3 regions of the Yersinia sp. KBS0713 genome follow, and region 1 is predicted to be linked to each of the others. Evidence: predicted binding sites of a transcription regulator. Region 1 holds the regulator's gene; each other region holds the start of a gene.

Region 1 (7,362 bases):
GGCTCAACTGAATCCCGCACCGGATTTGGTGATCATCGGTAATGCCATGACCCGTGGTAACCCTTGTGTTGAGGCCGTGTTAGAGCAAGGAATTCCTTATGTTTCCGGGCCGCAATGGCTGCATGACCATGTGTTGCCAGAGCGCTGGGTATTGGCGATAGCCGGCACTCATGGCAAAACCACCACGGCGGGAATGGTTACCTGGATACTGGAAGCCTGTGGCTATGAGCCAGGTTTTGTGATTGGCGGCGTACCGGGCAATTTCGATGTCTCAGCCCGTTTAGGCAACAGCCCATTCTTTGTTATTGAAGCCGATGAATATGATTGCGCCTTCTTTGATAAGCGCTCTAAATTTGTTCACTACAGCCCAAGAACGCTGGTGATGAATAATCTTGAGTTTGATCATGCTGATATATTTGACGATCTTAAGGCGATTCAGAAGCAATTCCACCATCTGGTGCGTTTAGTTCCCGGTAAAGGCAAAATCATCGTGCCAGATAATGATAATCATCTGAAGCAAGTGATGGCGATGGGGTGCTGGAGTGAGCAAGAGTTGGTGGGTGAAACGGGCAGTTGGTTTGCACGTAAAGTTTCGACCGATGCCAGTGTTTATGAAGTGTTTCTCGACAATGAGTTAGTGGGCGAGGTCAGTTGGTCACTGGTGGGTGAACACAATATGCATAACGGCCTGATGGCCATCGCCGCCGCCCGTCATGTGGGGGTCTTGCCAGCAGATGCTTGTCGGGTTCTGGGTGATTTTATTAATGCCCGCCGCCGCTTGGAGTTACGCGGCGAAGCCCATGGTGTCATGGTTTATGATGATTTTGCTCATCATCCAACCGCCATACTCGCTACTTTGGCGGCACTGCGCAGTAAAGTCGGTGGCACCGCACGGATTTTGGCTGTTTTAGAGCCGCGCTCTAACACCATGAAATTGGGGTTATGCAAGAATGAGTTGGCACCTTCATTGGGTCGTGCGGATGAAGTGTTCCTGTTCCAACCGCAGCATATTCCTTGGCAAGTGGTGGAAGTGGCGGAAGCCTGTATTCAGCCGGCGCATTGGAGTGCTGATATCGATACATTAGTTGATATGATTGTGAAAACAGCCCAACCCGGTGATCACATCTTGGTGATGAGTAACGGCGGCTTTGGTGGTATTCATGACAAGTTATTGAGTTCACTGAGTAAAAAAGCAGAGTTAGAAGCTGAGTCTCAGGATTAGGCAGGATAAAAAAGCCCCCGTATAGCGGGGGTAAAGGGTTCGTCGGATAGACGACAAGGGATTATTCTGCTGCGGTGCTCAGTGGGCTAACCGGTTCAATTAATACTCTATTCAGTCGGTTTAAAATTAATTTTCTCTCTATTTTCAACCGATTGAATAAACCATCAAACTCGAAAGTATGCCCCTCGAACGGGGCATATACTTTCATTCTTAGCACATACTTTTATTTGTAAGCTTTAGCCGTAGCGTGCCAGTTATTTTCTTCACGCACTTCGATGATTTTATAAGCTTTCGCGCCCATTGCATCTGCTTTATCAGACAGTGCCTGACGGATATCAGAAGGTGCGCCATTAAGGCCACTGACGGTAATGGTGCCAATTGGTTGCATGTTAGCGGCTTGAGAATCATTGATAGAATCAGCTGCAAATACACCAAATGACAGTGCAGATAGAACGCTCATGGTTGCGATAGTAGTTTTAATATTCATGTTATTGCCTCTATTTATTCTTTTATCACTTCGAAGGAAGTGTGATTTACGTCACGAAAATGAGTATACATCTAGTAACTGAGAATATTAATAGCGCACTAATAATATTTAACGTCACTTTATCGGTGGTTACTACTTTTTAAGAACGAAAAGGAATAAAAAATGGCTAAAAAACAGCAGGGTTTAGTTAAAAGCTAATATTTTCAAACGGATAAGTGCTTTTGACTAAAAGTGCGAATGGATGTGGTGAGTTTGACCATAGAGAGAGAGAAAACAGTGCTATTTTGTGGTTTTAAAATGATTAAGCAGTGAAATACCCTATTTAGCTGTGGGGAGTTAGGATGGGTAGTTAGGGGCCGTAGGCGTTAAATAGCAACAATGCGGCACCTATGGCCGCATTTATACACATCAGACAGTAAAGAGTGGTATTAAAGCTCTTGCTCGAATAGCCCGAGGATGGCTTCATGCAGCTGTTTAACAGTAAAACCCCTGGCTGGTGTGGTGAAGATAGTATCATCACCGGCAATACTCCCCAGAATACCTTCAGCCTTGCCTAATGAGTCCAGCAGGCGGGCGATCAACTGGGCTGCACCTGGGCTGGTATTAATCACAACCACTGAATCATTATAATCAACATCTAGCACCAGATTTTTTAGCGGGCTGCTAGTTGTTGGTACGCCTAACTCGGCGGGTAAGCAGTAAACCATCTCCATTTTTGCATTACGCGTCCTGACTGCGCCGAACTTGGTCAACATGCGCGAAACTTTGGATTGGTTAATATTTTCAAAACCTTCTTCCTGCAAGGCCAAAACGATCTCACCTTGAGAACTGAATTTCTCTTCTTTCAATAACGCTTTGAACGCCTTGATAAGATCTTCTTGTTTTGCGGGATTACGCATTTGTTATGCCCTGAGTAGTCAACAGTGAATAGGATTATTATGCATATAAATGAATTTTTATTCAACATGACTCTGGAGTTTTGGTGATAAAAGCATTGATATCAAGGAATGGCGAAATTTTAACATCATCATACTGTTACGATTATGCTAAATCAGCACTTATTGAGATTTAGTTTAAGTAATCAAAATGTTATTAAAATGATGTTGTTTTGATGTTGCAGAAGGGTGTAATGTAACCGCGGATTAACCTGTCATGAATACTCCAGTAAATTTTAGAATAATGTGCGCTATATCATTAACGAATAAGCGATTTAATCTAAAATACATAAGCTCTATGCGCCTTTTTGATGCGTGATATCTCAATCTGACTGTTAATAGATTGTGTTTAAAATTACAATAAATTAAGGTGCGTAACTAGATGAATTCACGGCAAATTTAAATTAAATATAATAAGGAGTATAGGATGAAAGTTGCAGTTCTCGGTGCCGCTGGTGGTATCGGCCAGGCCCTCGCTCTTCTTCTCAAGACCCAGCTTCCTTCAGGTTCAGATCTCTCTTTATATGATATCGCGCCAGTAACCCCTGGTGTTGCGGTTGATCTGAGCCATATCCCGACCGCTGTTAAGATCAAAGGCTTCAGCGGCGAAGATGCTACCCCAGCACTGCAAGGGGCCGATATTGTTCTGATTTCTGCTGGTGTTGCTCGTAAACCAGGCATGGATCGTTCAGATCTGTTCAATGTTAATGCCGGTATCGTTCGTAATCTGGTTGAGCAAATTGCGCGTACTTGCCCTAACGCTTTAATTGGCATCATTACCAACCCAGTTAACACGACGGTTGCGATCGCCGCAGAAGTACTGAAAAAAGCCGGTGTTTACGACAAAAACAAATTATTTGGTATTACGACACTGGATACCATTCGCTCTAACACCTTCGTTGCTGAATTAAAAGGTAAGCAGCCTCAGGATATCGAAGTGCCCGTTATTGGTGGTCACTCTGGGGTTACTATTCTGCCATTGTTGTCACAAATTCCAGGCGTTAGCTTTACAGAGCAGGAAGTTGCCTCTCTGACTAAGCGTATTCAGAACGCGGGGACTGAAGTTGTTGAAGCAAAAGCTGGTGGTGGGTCAGCGACACTCTCTATGGGGCAGGCTGCGGCACGATTTGGCCTTTCTCTGGTTCGTGCTCTGCAAGGCGAAAGCAATGTGGTTGAATGCTCTTACGTTGAAGGTGATGGCAAGTATGCTCGCTTCTTTGCGCAACCAATCCTATTGGGTAAAAACGGCGTTGCAGAACGTAAAGACATCGGGAAACTGAGTGCTTTTGAGCAACAGGCGCTGGAAAGTATGCTTGATGTATTGCACCAAGATATCGAGTTGGGCGAAAAGTTCGTCAATAACTAATATACCTTTTTACATGGCGTTGCTAGAGGTGCAAACAATCCCCGTTCATCGACTCACTAATTTGAGCTAGCTGATTGGAGTTTTGTTTGTTTACCACCTCATCGCAACGCCACTGACTCTGGGTATAGATAGCAATATGTAAAAGTAGGGGTAGCTCTACCCTTAAAATGACATTATCAACCGCCGAAGCAACTCATCGGCGGTTTTTTTATGACTTGCCGTATCCGCACTTTTCGGTCGAGAAGGGCTCCTGTTTTAGAATCAAAATAGCGTGTTGGCCAGATTTCTGAAGGATGAATATTCAGACATTCTGCAATCAACCACTCCCCCTTTGGCCAGGGGCGAGTCAATGCATTGGCAAGTGTGGATGAACTTAATCCCGCTTTGCGAGAAAGTGCGGCCAGAGTTGTACCTTCTTTACGTAGTGCAGCAATGATGTCGGCTGGGTGCCAATCAGATTTCCTTAAAATCATCTTTAATCCTTTTTTTTTCTAAGCAGCTGACGCGTTAGTGATATAAATAACGGTACATTGTTAATCGGAACGTGAACACAAAGTGACCATTTAGAAAGATCATATCATTTATTTTCCCAAAAATTTTAAATGTTTTCTAAATATTCCTTTTTTGTGTCACAACGCATATTAGGAAGCAACGCCATGAAAAAAGAGTGGTTTGCCGCTAAGGAATTGGCAGGTCTTGAGGGGTTACCGTCATCACCACAAGGAGTAAACCTCATGGCTAAACGTGAGGGATGGGAGCAGCGTCGCCGTCGTGGTGTTCAGGGAAAGGCGGTGGAATATCATATTGAAAGTTTACCCAGTACGATACTGAACTCATTACAACTCAGGGAGGAGCCAGCGCAATATACGCCGGTACGGCAAGACCCAGTGAACATATGGATAGAAGCCTATTATCAACTCACTGAAGCTGAACGTGCACAGGTCATCGCATTTTTGCTGCGTGAAGGGATTGGGGCGTTAATGAAACGCTTGGTTTGAGAAAAAAAAGGTGTCAGTGCGGGAGTAAAAAGAAACTCGGGCAGTAACGTCCCGAGTTTCTATATAGTTTCTTAAAATGCGCGCTGTACGGCAATATGTGCCAGCCCTTCTAGTGCTAGCCGATATTCACTTTCTGGCAGGATCTGTAATGCGGCAATGGCTTTATCTGCCTCTTCTTCGGCGCGCTGACGAGTGTAGTCCAGTGAGCCACACTGCTGCATTGCGACCAACACAGGCTCGAGTAGATGGCGGCCACTACCCTGTTCAATGGCTTGGCGAATCATTGTTTCTTGCTCTGGAGTGCCATTACGCATCGCATGTAGCAATGGGAGTGTCGGCTTACCTTCGTTCAGGTCATCACCGGTATTTTTACCCAAGGTGGTGCCATCAGAGCTGTAATCGAGCAGATCATCAATCAACTGGAAAGCGGTCCCCAGATAGCGGCCATAATTCTGCAATGCCAACTCCTGCTCTTCACTGGCATCCGCTAATACAGCCGCTGATTGTGAGGCGGCTTCAAACAAACGGGCTGTTTTGCTGTAAATGACCTGCATATAGTTTTCTTCAGTGATATCAGGGTTATTACAGTTCATTAACTGCAACACTTCACCTTCAGCAATGACATTCGTCGCTTCTGACATCAATGTAAGAACACGCAGAGACTCTAGGCTCGTCATCATCTGGAATGAGCGAGTATAGATATAGTCGCCCACCAATACGCTGGCAGCATTACCAAATGCCGCATTTGCTGTGGCCTTGCCACGGCGCATATCGGACTCATCAACCACATCATCATGTAGCAGTGTTGCCGTGTGGATAAATTCAATCAATGCTGCGACAGTGATATGCTTACTGCCCTGATAGTGTAAAGCTCGAGCGACCAGCACGGCGATCATGGGGCGGATTCGTTTTCCACCGCCACTGATGATGTAATGGCCCAATTGATTGATAAGGACAACATCAGAGTTCAATTGCTCGAGAATTGTTGTGTTTACTGCCGCCATATCTGGCGCGGTTAACTCGATAATCTTTTCTAGGTTCATTGTTATATTCAGCTGTTTTTCTCTTTAACTGCGATGAGATTACCGCCCACATTATTACATGACGTTCCCTGAGACCATGATTGTACTTGAAAAATCCAGCAAATAAACGAGATGTAAGAAACTGTGCTTTTTTTCTTCTCTTGTGCTGATTATATACTTGTCATTCACTACGTTTTTGCGTAGAATTCGCGCCCTATTGTGAATATTTATAGTGCGCTCTGGACTACAAAAGTGGAGTGTGCGGAAAGCGGAGTTTTATATGTACGCGGTTTTCCAAAGTGGTGGTAAACAACACCGGGTAAGCGAAGGTCAGACCATTCGCCTGGAAAAGCTGGACATCGCAACTGGTGAAACTGTTGAGTTTGACCAAGTTCTGATGATTGCTAACGGTGAAGAAATCAATATCGGCGCTCCTTTAGTCGATGGTGGCAAGATCAAAGCTGAAGTGGTAGCTCACGGTCGTGGCGAGAAGATTAAGATTGTTAAATTCCGTCGTCGTAAGCACTACCGTAAGCAGCAAGGTCATCGTCAGTGGTTCACTGATGTTAAAATCACCGGCATCAGCGCTTAAGATTTAGGAGAGCGGACAAATGGCACATAAAAAGGCTGGTGGCTCGACCCGTAACGGTCGTGACTCCGAAAGTAAACGTCTTGGCGTAAAACGTTTTGGCGGCGAAGCAGTATTGGCAGGCAGCATCATCGTTCGTCAGCGTGGAACTAAATTCCACCCAGGCACCAACGTAGGTTGCGGTAAAGACCATACTCTGTTTGCTTTGTCTGACGGTAAAGTCAAGTTCGAAATTAAAGGCCCGAAAAACCGTAAGTTTATCAGCATCGAAGCTGAATAAGTCTTTCGCGTCTTGTAAATAGATATAAGCCCTGCAATTTTGTTGCGGGGCTTTTTACATTTCTGGTTTCTCCCACCCGGTAAAAAATGGATACGAAACAGCAGGCTGGTTTAGGTATTTTTCTGGCATTAACCACTGCCGTATTCTGGGGTGCGCTGCCGATTGCAATGAAGCAAGTGCTTGAGGTTATGGAGCCTTTTACCATTGTCTGGTATCGCTTTACCATGGCGGCTATCGGCTTGGGGATCATTCTGGCTTCGCGTCGTCAATTGCCTTCCCTTAAACTTTTTCGCCAACCTCGCTGGCTGCTATTACTGATCGTTGCGACCTGTGGCCTGCTGGGGAACTTCATCTTCTTCAGCTCATCATTACAATACCTTAGTCCGACGACATCTCAGGTTATTGGGCAACTCTCACCGGTAGGGATGATGATTGCCAGTGTGCTGATTTTAAAAGAGCGGAT
Region 2 (7,362 bases), 350 kb from region 1:
TATTGGTCAACTGAGTACGGACGCGCTTCATCAGCTCGCGATAAGGTTCCGGCACCTCGTCGCCACCAGCCAGCTCACGCAGTTCTGGGGTGCACTCCGACATTGACAGCTCTGACACCAGCACCTGGATATCACGCAGGAACAGATCGGTGGCCTTCCAGCGGCTCAGCAGCAGCACATGGCGGGTGATTTCAGCGGTCACATTCGGGTTACCGTCGCGGTCGCCGCCCATCCATGACGTGAAGCGAATCGGCACGGCTTCGACCGGCAAACGGTAATCGAGTGAGTTCTGCAACTGCTCGTTAAATTCACGCAAGAAAGCGGGTACACCTTCCCATAGGCTGTTTTCAACCACCGCAAAACCCCATTTGGCTTCATCCACTGGGGAGGGGCGAATTTTGCGAATTTCGTCGGTATGCCATGATTGTGCAACCAACTGCCGCAAACGACGCATGATCTTGTTGCGTTCGTAATCGGCTAAATCATTGTGATCCAACTGGCTCAGGCAGGTATTCACTTCCACCAGTTTATGGATCAAAGTACGGCGAGTTATTTCGGTTGGGTGAGCGGTCAACACCAGCTCAATAGACAACTCATCAACCGCGCTGCGCATATCTTTTTCGCTCAGCTTCTTGTCTTTCAAGCGGGTGAATAGCTGGGCCAGGGCTTCCGGGTTACTTGCCGCTTCACCGTGTGGCGAAATACTGTGATATTGCTCCGCCGTATTGGTCAAATTGAGGAATTGGCTAAAAGCACGGGCTACCGGCAGTAACTCGTCGTTGGACAGATTTTGCAGCGTCGTCAGCAGTTCCTGACGGCTCGCCTCATTACCAGCACGCGAAGATTTAGATAATTTACGGATGGTTTCTACCCGATCAAGAATGTGCTCGCCGAGCGCTTCCTTGATGGTCTCCCCGAGTAGTTTGCCGAGCATACTGACGTTACTTCGCATTGCGGAATATTGTTCGTTCATATGACCCCTGACCCATATCCCCTTCGCCCTTGACGCCGCAGGGTTGTTAGCGACGTTTACTCACCCGAATCACTGACCAGTGTCAGCTCATCGGGATTCGTTCACTTGCTGCCTACCTGCAACGCCAATGACTTTGGGTATAAACTTTTATGGTTTCTTTTTGTAAATTAGTTTCATCCAAAAGGCAGAGATGGACAAATCCACTCGCCACGTTCAATTCCATACCCCAATTGACACTATTTTCAGCAAAAAAACATCAATTTTAGGGATATTTCTGAAATTTAATTACCAAGGCTAGGTTATCAGTTTGGCTTATCACCGATATTGATCCGCCTACCCCATAGTGGTTATCTCTGTTGGCAGAAATGGTCAACTAATTGGCCAATCAGCTCGCGAGTTGGCTCGATAAAGGCCATATCAATAAACTCATCCGGCTGGTGGGCCTGATTGATGGAACCTGGCCCCAGCACTAATGTTGGGCAAATTTGCTGGATAAATGGCGCTTCAGTGCAGTAGTTCACCACCGCCGTGCGCTCACCCAACAATTTTTCGATAACCCCCACCATATGGTGATCTGTTGGGCATTCATAGCCAGGAATCGGCAGATGCAGCTCATCAATGCTTAGGCGGCCCGGCCAGCGTTGGCTTACCGGCGCTAGCGCTTCGGTCATCAACTCATCCAGATCACTTAATGTCAGACCCGGCAACGGGCGGATATCCATATGTAATTCACAGCAAGCACAGATACGGTTTGCTGCATCACCACCATTGATATGACCGAAATTCATCGTCGGATAAGGGATGGTGAACGCCGGATTGTGATAACGCTCTTGCAGGGTGGTGCGCAGCTTCATTAGCTCGGTAATGGATTCATGCATCAAATCAATGGCATTGACGCCACGCGCTGGATCACTGGAGTGACCGGACTGGCCGGTAATGCGGATGGCGCTGGAAATATGCCCTTTGTGCGCCCGCACCGGTTGCAGTGAGGTTGGTTCGCCAATAATGGCAAAGTCAGGGCGCAACTGGATGGAGGCGGCAAAGTAGCGCGCGCCTGCCATGGTGGTCTCTTCATCGGCGGTCGCCAGAATATAGAGCGGTTTACTCAGCTGGCTGGCATCGATATCACGTACCGCATCCAGAATAAAGGCAAAAAAGCCTTTCATATCGGCAGTGCCCAAACCATATAACTTGTTGTCGTGCTCCGTCAGCGTGAAGGGATCACGGGTCCAACGCCCCTCATCGTAAGGTACGGTATCGGTATGACCGGCGAGCAGTAATCCGCCATTACCTTCGCCGCTACTTTTTTCACCAATAGAGGCAAGCAGGTTAAATTTGTGGCGTGTATCGGGCACTGGTTGGATTTCGATACGAAAACCCAAATCAGCAAACCATCCGGCCAGCAAGTTGATTAACGCCTCATTGCTTTGATCGAGGGCGCTATCGGTCGCGCTGATCGATGGCGTGGCGATTAATGCCCGATACAGCTCAATAAATGGAGGTAATTTCATCTTCACTGTTGACAGCCTTTGGTTAGGATAGTATCAATATTCATGCAATAATTATGAATAAAAATACATTAAGCTTAAGCGTAAGGGAACCTAAAAAGACCCTTAAATTTACGAAAATGTCAATGCTCAATCACCTGGGGAACAGTAAAACCTTGCTGATCACCCAAATGCCGGTTTTGACTACTTATGTCTTTATACCCGATTAAATTTTATACCCAAAGTACTTGATGTGGCAGGTTGCGGGCGAGCGAGTCCTGCGGCCACTTCAAGTCAGAAGGGCAAGGTGAACTGAACCCATGCTAAATACGCTAATTGTTGGTGCCAGCGGCTATGCCGGAGCGGAGCTTACGGCTTACCTCAATCGTCACCCACATATGAACATAACCGCTTTAGCGGTTTCAGCGCAAAGTGCAGATGCAGGAAAATTACTTTCTGAGCTGCATCCGCAACTGAAAGGCATCATTGATCTTCCGCTGCAACCCTTGGTGGATGTGGCTCAGGCGGCAAAAGGTGTTGATGTGGTGTTCCTCGCCACCGCCCATGAAGTCAGCCATGATTTGGCACCGCAATTTTTAGCCGCGGGCTGCGTGGTGTTTGATCTCTCTGGTGCATACCGGGTTCAGGACGCCGCGTTTTACACTCAATATTACGGTTTTGAACATCAGCACGCTGATTGGTTGGACAAAGCGGTATATGGGCTGGCTGAATGGCAGGCCGAAGAGATCAAACAGGCGCAATTGATTGCCGTCCCAGGCTGCTATCCAACCGCTTCACAATTGGCACTAAAGCCGCTGGTTGATGGCGGTTTGTTGAATGAAGCTCAATGGCCGGTGATTAACGCGGTAAGTGGCGTCAGCGGTGCAGGGCGTAAAGCCAGCATTGGCAACAGTTTTTGCGAAGTGAGCTTGCAGCCATACGGCTTGTTTAACCATCGTCATCAGCCTGAGATTGTCGCTCACCTCGGTACACCGGTGATTTTCACCCCGCACTTGGGGAACTTCGCGCGCGGCATTTTGGCGACCATCACTTGCCGCCTGAAAGTCGGTGTCACGGCAGAAGATATCGCCGAGGCGTACCACAATGCGTATCAAGATAAACCGCTGGTGCGGTTATATCAGCAAGGCGTACCGGCACTAAAAGCTGTGGTCGGCCTGCCTTTCTGTGATATTGGTTTCTCGGTGCAGGGCGAGCATTTAATCATTGTCGCGACAGAAGATAACCTGCTGAAAGGCGCGGCGGCGCAGGCGGTACAATGCATGAATATCCGTTTTGGCTTTGTGGAAACCCAGTCCCTATTGTGAGTCACCAGGGGGCGGTAACCGAGCCAGAGTGGGCAGAAACAGATACTTTATCCAATTATATTGAGGCGAAACATGATGAACCCGTTGGTCATTAAATTAGGTGGCGTGTTGCTAGACAGCGAAGAAGCGCTGGAACGCCTGTTTACTGCATTAGTGACCTATCGTGAGAAGCATGAGCGCCCGCTTGTGATTATGCACGGTGGTGGCTGTCTGGTAGATGAGCTGATGAAAAAACTGGCACTGCCGGTGGTGAAGAAAAACGGCCTGCGTGTTACTCCGGCTGACCAGATTGATATTATCACTGGCGCATTGGCAGGCACCGCCAACAAAACGTTGCTCTCCTGGGCGGTAAAACACCAGATAAATGCTGTTGGTCTCTGTCTGGGTGATGGCAATACGGTTTCGGTTACACCGCTGGATGCCGAACTGGGGCATGTGGGTAAAGCGCAGCCTGGCTCACCGGCCTTGGTGCAAACCTTGTTGGCAGCGGATTACATGCCAATCATCAGCTCAATTGGTATTACCGTAGACGGCAAACTGATGAATGTGAATGCCGATCAGGCTGCAACCGCCCTGGCGGCGACACTGGGGGCGGATCTGATTTTGCTGTCTGATGTGAGCGGCATTCTGGATGGCAAAGGCCAGCGAATTGCTGAAATGACGGCACAGAAAGCCGAGCAATTAATTGCTCAAGGCATTATTACTGATGGCATGATTGTCAAAGTGAATGCTGCGCTGGATGCCGCGCGTTCACTGGGCCGCCCGGTGGATATCGCCAGCTGGCGTCATGCTGATCAACTGCCAGCGCTGTTTAACGGCGTGCCAATTGGTACACGTATTCTCGCGTAACAGGCTATTATAAATTTCTATATCAAAACGATTTTTTCAGAACTTAGGGAAGCAAGATTATGGCATTGTGGGGCGGACGGTTTAGTCAGGCAGCAGATCAGCGTTTTAAGCAGTTCAATGACTCCCTGCGGTTTGATTACCGACTGGCAGAGCAGGATATTATAGGTTCTGTTGCCTGGTCGAAAGCACTGGTCACGGTTGGTGTCTTAACAGCCGCCGAGCAGCAACAACTTGAGCAGGCACTCTCTGTTTTATTGGAAGAGGTGCAGGCCGATCCACAGGCCATTTTAGCCAGTGATGCGGAAGATATTCACAGTTGGGTAGAAACCAAACTGATTGATAAAGTGGGCGATTTAGGCAAAAAATTGCACACTGGGCGTAGCCGTAATGATCAGGTCGCGACTGATCTAAAATTGTGGTGCAAATTCCAAATAACTGAATTAAAAACTGCGGTGCAGCAGCTACAGCAAGCACTGGTTATCACCGCTGAAGCCAATCAGGATGCGGTGATGCCGGGTTATACCCACTTGCAACGCGCCCAACCGGTGACCTTCGCACACTGGTGTCTGGCCTACGTTGAAATGCTGGCTCGTGATGAAAGCCGCCTGCAAGATACCCTAAATCGCCTGGATGTCAGCCCATTAGGCAGTGGCGCATTGGCGGGTACGGCGTATGCCATTGACCGCGAACAGCTGGCGGGCTGGTTAGGTTTTGCCTCTGCGACCCGCAACAGTCTCGATAGTGTGTCTGACCGTGACCATGTGCTGGAACTACTCTCCGATGCCAGCATCGGCATGGTGCATCTGTCGCGTTTTGCAGAAGATCTCATCTTCTTCAACAGTGGCGAAGCGGCGTTTGTCGATTTATCTGATCGCGTGACCTCCGGCTCCTCTCTGATGCCACAAAAGAAAAACCCGGATGCATTAGAATTAATCCGTGGTAAGTGTGGCCGAGTCCAGGGCGCATTGACCGGGATGATGATGACGCTCAAAGGCTTGCCTCTGGCTTATAACAAAGATATGCAGGAAGACAAAGAAGGGCTGTTTGATGCGCTGGATACCTGGCTCGACTGCCTGCATATGGCCGCGCTGGTCTTGGATGGTATTCAGGTAAAACGCCCGCGTTGCAAAGAAGCCGCTGAACAGGGCTATGCCAACGCCACTGAATTAGCAGATTATTTGGTCGCCAAGGGGGTGCCTTTCCGCGAAGCGCACCATATTGTCGGCGAAGCGGTGGTTGAGGCGATTCGTCAGGGCAAAGCATTAGAGGCATTATCACTCAGTGACTTGCAGAAGTTCAGTGCAGTGATTGGCGACGATGTGTACCCGATTCTGGCGCTGCAATCCTGCCTGGATAAGCGTGTCGCCAAAGGTGGAGTTTCACCACAGCAAGTGGCTACCGCTATTGCCGAGGCTAAAACCCGCCTGTTTTAGTTCGCTGAGTATTAATATCGGAAATGGGTCACTTTTATAGTGGCCCATTTTTTATGGTAGAAGCTAAATGGTATTTTTGCCTTCAGTTGACCCGCTATATTCAGAAAAAATTAATAAACGTTACAGCAACACTTATTTATAGATCATTTAAACTTTCTATAAAGCCAATATTCTCAGCCACATAATTTTTTATTTTTGAATGCCATTGAGTTTATACCCTCAAATGATTATGATAATCATTATCAAATGGTGGCGCTATAGGAAAACCTATACTAGCATTAAGGAATTAGAGAGGTTCAGATCAGTTTTAATAACTGAAGGGATAACTCAGATATATTACCTTATCCACTAATAAAATAAGCCTATTTATTTTAGTCAATTTAATCTGCATTTATGGTGGGTTAAATAACTTATTGGTTTTATAGAAAGCTACAACATACTAATTATCCGATAATTTCTATTATTCGGCACGAATATCTATTGCCAAATTTATCGCGTGTGTCATTAAGCTAATAGTTAGCATGTGTATTTTATTTGTATTAATAAGGATGGAAACTCATAAATGGATAATATAGTTTTACAGAGAAAAACAACAATAAGCCCGATGAGTAAAATATCACTAGGTATATTCTTAGCACTAACGGCGCAAGGTTATTCAGAAAGCGCCAAATCTGAAACCATTAAAGCTGAAGCCACTCAGGCGGCCGCCGCAGAGGCATCCTCTGGTAAGAGTGAGATGGTGCTGGATAAGCTCAAAGTAGAAGAAGTGAGTAATGCTCATGAGGGTGACTGGGTCTATGATGAAGCCCGCTCGGTCAGCGAAATATCCCGTGAACAAATGGATAACCGCCCAGCACGTCACGCGGCGGATATTTTAGAGCAAACGCCGGGGGTCTACTCCAGCCTTAGCCAGCAAGACCCAGGGCTATCGGTGAATATCCGTGGTATGCAAGATTATGGTCGCGTCAATATGAATATTGATGGTATGCGCCAGAACTTTATGAAAAGTAGCCATGGGCAGCGCAATGGCGTTATGTATATTGATCCAGAAATTCTTAATAATGTAACAATAGAGAAAGGGGTCAGTAGTGGTATTGGCGGTGCGGGGGTTATTGGGGGGATTGCCACTTTTAATACAATTAATGCCAGTGACTTTATCGAACCAGGAAAAGAGATTGGCGGTAAAGTCCGCGCGACAACCGGTGATAATGGCACCCAATTTATTGGCAGTGCAATGTTGGCGCTGGGTAATGAGTATGGTGACCTGTTAATTTCCGCTAGTGAACGTAACTTAA
Region 3 (7,362 bases), 1.6 Mb from region 1:
CCAGTGCGACCATCAGCCGCATCTGATATTGGCCGGTGAATTTCCCCTGCTTATCCAGTAAGGGAACTTCAGCCAACAGCGTAGTACCCGCCGGGATCAGCGAACGGTCAGAAGCAACCGAGGCTTTGGCTATCAAAGGAACTGCACTGGCCCCTTTTACCGGCGCATACATTTCCGGTTTAAAGAAGACAAAAGAGGGATTCTGCTCTAATAACTCTCTGACTTCAGCTTCGCTGTGAGTTTCAGCCCAGTGACGGATAGCCTGCATCGACATATCGGCTTTAGCAACTTCTCCGCGATCAATCAATACCTTACCGATACTGCGGTAAGCATGGCCGTTTTTACCCGCATAGCCGAAGAAAGTCAGTGGTCGCCCATCACCATAATCGACATAGCCGCTGCCCTGTACTTCCATCATAAAGTTATCCACCAATGAATTGGTGTACGCGATAACTAAATTACGGCTATCTAATGCGCCAGCATATATTGAAGCGCGATCGGGTAAGCGCCCCTTTTTCTTAGCAGGCATACGATAAAGTGGGTAACGGAATTCGCCTTGTGGGGTATAGCGCGCCTGCAGCACTGGGGTGTAATAACCGGTAAATTGCACATTGCCGAAGTTATCCACGCCTTCCATCTGGTAGGCATTTAGACCAAATAGAGTTAATTTGCTGGTGTCAGCACCCGCTAACATCCAGTTTTCTACCGCATTAAATGTACTACTATTGCGGCCATACAGACCTGGTGAGGATTGGTTAATCACTTTCACCTGATCAGAATAATCTTTTGCGTTGACTGGCTTACCTGTCGCATTTGGCTCATTCACCAACTCCAGTGGCTGCTCCAGATGCCCATCCTTATATTGCTGTCCACGATCGGTTGGCCGTGATTGGCAGCCAGCCAGAACAGCAATCATTATTCCACTCAATAGGTATTTGCCCCAACGACTTGTCATTTCACGCCTTCTCTTACTTATTTTATCTACCGGCGAACCATAACAAACGCCTATGGATAAAGGAATCAGCAGGTGGAAAAAAATCCCCTGCTGCCGTTGTGAGGAAAAAGGGAACAGATAGTGGATAAATTAATCGAAAAAACCTATTTACCTAAATTAAGTGGCAAAACTACTTGCAACAGATCTCATCCAGAGTATAGTGCGCTCAATCGGACGCGGGGTGGAGCAGCCTGGTAGCTCGTCGGGCTCATAACCCGAAGGTCGTCGGTTCAAATCCGGCCCCCGCAACCAACCGATACTGGCTACCAGCAGTATCAAATGTCGTCCGATGGTCTTGAAAATTAAGACTAATTAGGTAGAATAGCGGTTCAGCTGTGAAAACAGCAACAGAAGTAAAAGTGTAATGACGGACGCGGGGTGGAGCAGCCTGGTAGCTCGTCGGGCTCATAACCCGAAGGTCGTCGGTTCAAATCCGGCCCCCGCAACCAATTACACATTGTGCAACAAGAGTTAAATAGTAAGATAGAAAATTGTATTAAGACGGACGCGGGGTGGAGCAGCCTGGTAGCTCGTCGGGCTCATAACCCGAAGGTCGTCGGTTCAAATCCGGCCCCCGCAACCAATTCTTAATCATCTTCATATCAACATCAAGCACCCTAAAGGGTGTTTTTTTGTTTCTGGCCTCCAATGAGTATCGAGAACTCCCCCAGCAAGGGCTATCTCACCCCTGCGGCTATCAATAGTAACTCCCCGACTGATTACACCCGTGCCAGCGCCCCACCATTAGCGAAATAGGCTTTGATGCCAGCGAAAATAGATTCAGCCACTTGCTGCTGAAAATGGCTGGTGCGCAATTTCCGCTCTTCTTCCAGATTGCTGATAAATGCTGTTTCAACCAAAATGGATGGAATATCAGGCGCTTTCAAAACAGCGAAGCCCGCCTGATCGACACTGTTCTTATGCAGCTTATTAATTTTGCCCATGCGGTTAAGCACCTCTTTACCAAACTTCAGGCTGTCATTGATGGTCGCCGTTTGCAGCAAATCAATCATGGTATGGTCCAGGTAGCGATCCCCACTTTTACTGACCCCACCAATTTGGTCTGCTTCATTCTGTGTTTGGGCCAAAAAACGTGCGGCGGTACTGGTTGCGCCCTTGGTCGATAGCGCAAAAACAGAGGAACCTCTGGCGGCCTGACTGGTGAATGCATCGGCATGAATAGAAATAAATAAATCCGCGCGCTGTTTACGGGCTTTTGCTACTCGCACTTTCAGCGGGATAAAGACATCTTCATTGCGGGTCATAAACACCCGCATATTTGCTTCTTTCTGAATCAACGCCCGCAGCCGACGGGCAATTTGCAACACAATATCTTTCTCGCGAGTCTTATTTCGTCCAATAGCACCGGGATCTTCACCACCGTGCCCAGGATCTAGCATGATAACAATCGGCCTATCCCGCCCCGCTTTACCCACTTTGGCTGTCTCTGCGGGTAAATTACGCTCCACGTTGCCCTTATTATAATCTTCCAATAATGCCAGTAAGGGATCGTCTTCAATCGAGGTACTGCCCTGTTCAGGATATAAATCCACTACCAAGCGGTTACGAAACTTAGCAAAGGGTTTCAGTGTAAATAGTTGTGGGCTGATACTCTGTTTCAACTCCAAAACCAAGCGGACAGTATTTTTATCAAACTGCCCAACCCGGGCTTGCTTGAGGTAAGGATCGCCGGACTGCACCTGACCACTAATCTCTTTTAGTACACTATTGAGATGCACACCCTCAATATCAACCACAATGCGGTCAGGATTTTTCAGCGCGAATTGACGATATTTCAGCGGGGTATTGGATTCCAGCGTCACCCGAGTATAAGTTGAAGAGGGCCAGATCCTGACGGCGATAATGTGCGAAGAAGCAGCAAATCCAACCCGGCTGACACTCAGCATCCAGGCTGCGGCAGCACCTTGTAATAGACGGCGACGCCCAGAATTATGATTTGAATCTGCCATGTAACTCCAAAATAACTACCAAAATATGAATAAAAAACAAACAAAAAAGTTTTATGAGGAAAAACTTTAACCAATCAATTCAATGCTGTCATTAGAAAAACATTTTTATGTTATTCAATTTATTAATAGCTATGCACCATACATATGCAATTGATCGTAATTTGTTGCTTGCCATCTTGATCAAAAAAGAATAAAAATACAAAAATAGCGAATAAAAATTCAATGAGGGTCTGCCGTGAAGGAACGTAGTACTGAACTGGTCCAGGGATTTCGTCACTCAGTTCCCTATATCAACGCACACCGTGGCAAGACATTTGTCGTCATGTTGGGTGGTGAGGCGATTGAACATGAGAATTTCTCTAGCATCGTCAACGATATCGGTTTACTGCATAGTCTTGGCATTCGGCTGGTCGTGGTATACGGCGCACGCCCACAAATCGATAGTAATCTGGCGCAGCATCACTACGAACCTATTTATCACAAGCATACCCGAGTCACTGATGCCCGAACACTGGAAATGGTTAAGCAGGCAGCGGGCTTATTGCAGCTGGATATCACCGCCAGATTATCAATGAGCTTAAATAATACTCCGCTGCAAGGTGCGCATATTAATGTGGTTAGCGGCAACTTTATTATTGCTCAACCATTAGGCGTTGATGACGGTGTTGATTATTGCCATAGCGGACGCATTCGGCGGATCGATGAAGAGGCTATCCATCGTCAATTGGATAATGGCGCTATCGTATTGCTGGGGCCGGTTGCTGTCTCGGTGACTGGCGAGAGTTTTAATCTCACATCAGAAGAGGTGGCGACACAATTAGCCATCAAACTCAAAGCTGAAAAAATGATCGGTTTCTGCTCATCCCAAGGGGTGACGGACAGCGAAGGCAATATTATTTCCGAACTGTTCCCCAATGATGCTCAAAAACGGATCGAGGATCTTGAGCACGAGGGTGATTACAACTCAGGTACAGTACGTTTTCTACGTGGGGCAGTAAAAGCCTGCCGCAGCGGTGTGCGCCGTAGCCATTTGCTGAGTTATCAGGAAGATGGCGCGCTAGTGCAAGAGCTTTTCTCCCGTGATGGTATCGGTACTCAAATTGTTATGGAGAGTGCGGAACAAGTGCGCCGTGCAACCATTAATGATATTGGCGGCATACTGGAGCTGATTCGCCCACTGGAACAACAAGGGATTTTAGTGCGCCGCTCACGGGAACAGCTTGAGATGGAGATCGATAAGTTCACCATTATTGAGCGAGATAACCTGACGATTGCCTGCGCTGCACTTTATCCATTTCCCGAGGAGCAAATCGGTGAAATGGCCTGTGTGGCCGTGCACCCGGACTATCGCAGCTCCTCCCGTGGGGAGATGCTTCTCAAACGAGTCGCGAATCAGGCGCGCCAAATGGGCCTTAAAAAGCTGTTTGTGTTAACCACCCGTAGCATTCACTGGTTCCAAGAGCGCGGCTTTACTCCAGCGGAGGTCGAAGTTTTACCGATTCAGAAGCAGGAGTTATATAACTATCAACGGCGCTCAAAGATTCTGCTGGCCGACTTGTAACGATTAGTCGATGACATCAAGGGAGCTGCTGTCCCCAGAGGTTATTGACAAAGTCGTCTGTGCAGAGAGAACGGGTAGATCATCAAGACGCCGTAAATCCCTCTCTGGAGGCTCGTGCCGCGCCATCCCTGGCGCGGACGCTTGACTCTTCCACCCGTCCTCGCCGTTCCAAATCGAGTCATCGGGGTTTGTCCACAGTCTGAGGGGCTGCCCCCATTGGTTTTATTTATTCAACTCATTCAGACGATCAACTAACCCGCTACGACGCTGCGTGGGTGTCCGTATCGCATGACTCAGCACGGTATCACTGCAATAGAGTGTTAATCGCTGACGAGCACGGGTGATCGCGGTATAAACCAATTCACGGGTGAGCACTGGCATAAAGGTGTTGGGCAATACTAATGCCGTGTGTTCAAACTCCGATCCTTGAGATTTATGAACTGTCATGGCATAAGCGGTCTCATGAGTGGGAAGACGGCTAGGCTGTACCGACTTGATATTGCCATCGGGCAACTGGAAATGCACCCGAAGCTCGCCCTCTGAGTCATATAGCGCAATACCAATATCCCCATTAAACAGGCCCAGAGCACTGTCATTGAGCCCAATCATTACTGGTCGGCCAACATACCAACGCCCCGCAGGCCCAGATGCTCTCTCAATTAACCGCTTGCGATGCAACAACTGCTCAATCCGCTCATTTAAGCCGCTGACCCCAAATGGCCCGGTGCGTAATGCACACAGCAACTGGTAGCGGCCAAATGCCGCCAATACATCAACCGCATGAGCACCGGATGTCGCCAACTGAAGGTAGTGCTGATAGCTAGCGGCACAATCCTCCAGCAATACCTGGTAGTCATCTGAATCGGCCAGAGAGAAGCATTCGATGTCAGAATAGGTGCCACTTAAAACTGATAATGCATTGTGATACTTCCCGGCATTAACGGCTAAAGCGAGCTGCCCAATACCTGATTTTTCATCAAAACGGTAGCTTTTGCGCAGTAAACACAAGCTATCACGGACATTGAGTGTATCTTTTGGCACATCACCAATGGGGATGATTCCGGTCAATGTACTATTGGTCAATGTACTATCGATCAATCTACTATCGATCAATCTACTATCAGTTAATGCACACCCGGTTAACCGCACTAATTGTTCAGCCCGTGATTCGCTATAACCCCATTCAGCAAAACGACAAATATCACCCAATACCGCACCGGCCTCAACCGAGGCCAACTGGTCACGATCGCCAAGAAAAATAACTTGAGCTTTCGCGGGCAGAGCTGCAATTAACCGCGCCATCATCGGTAAATCCACCATTGATGCTTCATCGACCACCAGCACATCAAGATTTAACGGATTGCCACGGTGGTAACGCAAGCGCTGGCTGTTAGGTTGCGCCCCTAACAAGCGGTGTAACGTGGATGCTTGATCTGGCAATAGTTTGCGCTCATCATCCGTCAGCGGAAGTTGTCGAATGGCATTGCCCAGTGACTCGGTTAATCGAGCAGCCGCTTTACCGGTTGGTGCGGCCAGTTGGATACGTAAACGTTGCCCTTGACTCAGCTGTATCAGCGCGGTCAGTAACTTTGCTACTGTGGTCGTTTTCCCTGTTCCTGGCCCACCGGAGATCACGGAAATACGACGGGTAGCAGCAACGGCGGCGGCCACTTTCTGCCAGTCAACCTCAGACTCCGCTAGGCCGAACAAGCGGTCTAGTGTGGTTCTTAATAGCGCTTCGTTTACCTCTCGAGGTTCATTAGCCCATGCCGCCGTACTGTCGCTGGCAATAAATCGGACTACATCCCCTTCGTACTGCCACATTCGTTGCAGATACAAACGGTCATTTTGCAAAACCAGCGGCGTTGGCTGTGAGCCGTCACTCACAGCTGGAGAGTGATTAAATGCCTGTATCCAACACGACTCATCTGGCGCACCCGCAGCCTGCCACAGTGCTTGTGATAACGCCGACTGTCGCCCACCAAATAGCTGATCGGGCTGCAAATAGCTTAATGGTAGACACACATGCCCAGCCCCCGCTTCTGCACTGAGAATAGCGGCGGCCAATTGCAGCATTGGATCATTGTCGCCCGCGATCATGAGTGAAAACTGAAGATCCAGCGGACGCAGTAAGTGGTTACCAACCGCCTGATTCAGTAACGCCATCATAGTGATACCCTCCCATCTGCCTGGATAGCATCACGATTAATTTCACGACCACTGAACAAACAATCCATTCCTTCAATCAACCCCAGTTCAGGACGGCAACTAAAAATACCGTTACCCGGATGTTGCTTATCGACACCACGCAGGAAGAGATAAATGACACCACCAAAGTCGCGCTGATAATCATAATGAGCCAATCGGTGGCGCAAATAGCGGTGCAATGCCAGTGTATAGAGCTGATACTGCAGATCATAACGATGCTCAGCCATAGCTTGCGCCATCGCCTCTTGGGTATAGGCGCTACTCTCCTCACCTAACCAGTTTGATTTGTAATCCAATAAGTAATACTTGCCCTGCCAGCAGAAAACCAGGTCAATAAACCCCTTAAGCATCCCTCTAACTTGCAGGAAATCCAGCGCTGGGCACTGTCGAGATAGTGAATCAAAGCTTTTGATTAAAGCATCCAATTCACTGGCTCGGAGCAAAGTGTCGATTGGCAGATAAAATTGTAATTCTGCCTGCTTGCTCTGTGGCGTTAATCCAGCCAAGGTCACACCGCTTGTATTGAGAGGAACCTGTACAGTGTCATTTAGCCACTGATACAGCATTGGCGACCATTGCTCGCCAAAACCCTGTAACTGCAACTGCTCTGCCAACCAGCTTTGCTCAAT

What was found. Region 1 encodes ArgR, which controls arginine synthesis, uptake and breakdown. Its sites were predicted from a motif close to ANTGAATAAAAATACANT; they were not measured.
Positions count from the first base shown of each region.
Region 2: the regulator ArgR is predicted to act here: its motif matches at 2,537-2,554, upstream of argC (N-acetyl-gamma-glutamyl-phosphate reductase).
Region 3: the regulator ArgR is predicted to act here: its motif matches at 3,171-3,188, upstream of argA (amino-acid N-acetyltransferase).

Region 1 is NZ_CP042173.1:3,984,376-3,991,737, reverse strand. It holds gene mpl (UDP-N-acetylmuramate:L-alanyl-gamma-D-glutamyl-meso-diaminopimelate ligase) at 1-1,222, shown strand, start outside; gene yhcN (peroxide/acid stress response protein YhcN) at 1,446-1,709, opposite strand; gene argR (transcriptional regulator ArgR) at 2,138-2,608, opposite strand; gene mdh (malate dehydrogenase) at 3,072-4,010, shown strand; gene FFE93_RS18920 (helix-turn-helix domain-containing protein) at 4,187-4,483, opposite strand; gene FFE93_RS18915 (DNA-binding protein) at 4,667-5,008, shown strand; gene ispB (octaprenyl diphosphate synthase) at 5,080-6,051, opposite strand; gene rplU (50S ribosomal protein L21) at 6,311-6,622, shown strand; gene rpmA (50S ribosomal protein L27) at 6,642-6,899, shown strand; gene FFE93_RS18895 (DMT family transporter) at 6,986-7,362, shown strand, end outside.
Region 2 is NZ_CP042173.1:4,330,776-4,338,137, reverse strand. It holds gene ppc (phosphoenolpyruvate carboxylase) at 1-973, opposite strand, end outside; gene argE (acetylornithine deacetylase) at 1,321-2,484, opposite strand; gene argC (N-acetyl-gamma-glutamyl-phosphate reductase) at 2,781-3,785, shown strand; gene argB (acetylglutamate kinase) at 3,861-4,634, shown strand; gene argH (argininosuccinate lyase) at 4,694-6,067, shown strand; gene FFE93_RS20510 (TonB-dependent hemoglobin/transferrin/lactoferrin family receptor) at 6,630-7,362, shown strand, end outside.
Region 3 is NZ_CP042173.1:1,025,940-1,033,301, reverse strand. It holds gene mltA (murein transglycosylase A) at 1-955, opposite strand, end outside; tRNA gene FFE93_RS04760 (tRNA-Met) at 1,170-1,246, shown strand; tRNA gene FFE93_RS04755 (tRNA-Met) at 1,367-1,443, shown strand; tRNA gene FFE93_RS04750 (tRNA-Met) at 1,501-1,577, shown strand; gene amiC (N-acetylmuramoyl-L-alanine amidase AmiC) at 1,714-2,964, opposite strand; gene argA (amino-acid N-acetyltransferase) at 3,200-4,525, shown strand; gene recD (exodeoxyribonuclease V subunit alpha) at 4,748-6,694, opposite strand; gene recB (exodeoxyribonuclease V subunit beta) at 6,691-7,362, opposite strand, start outside.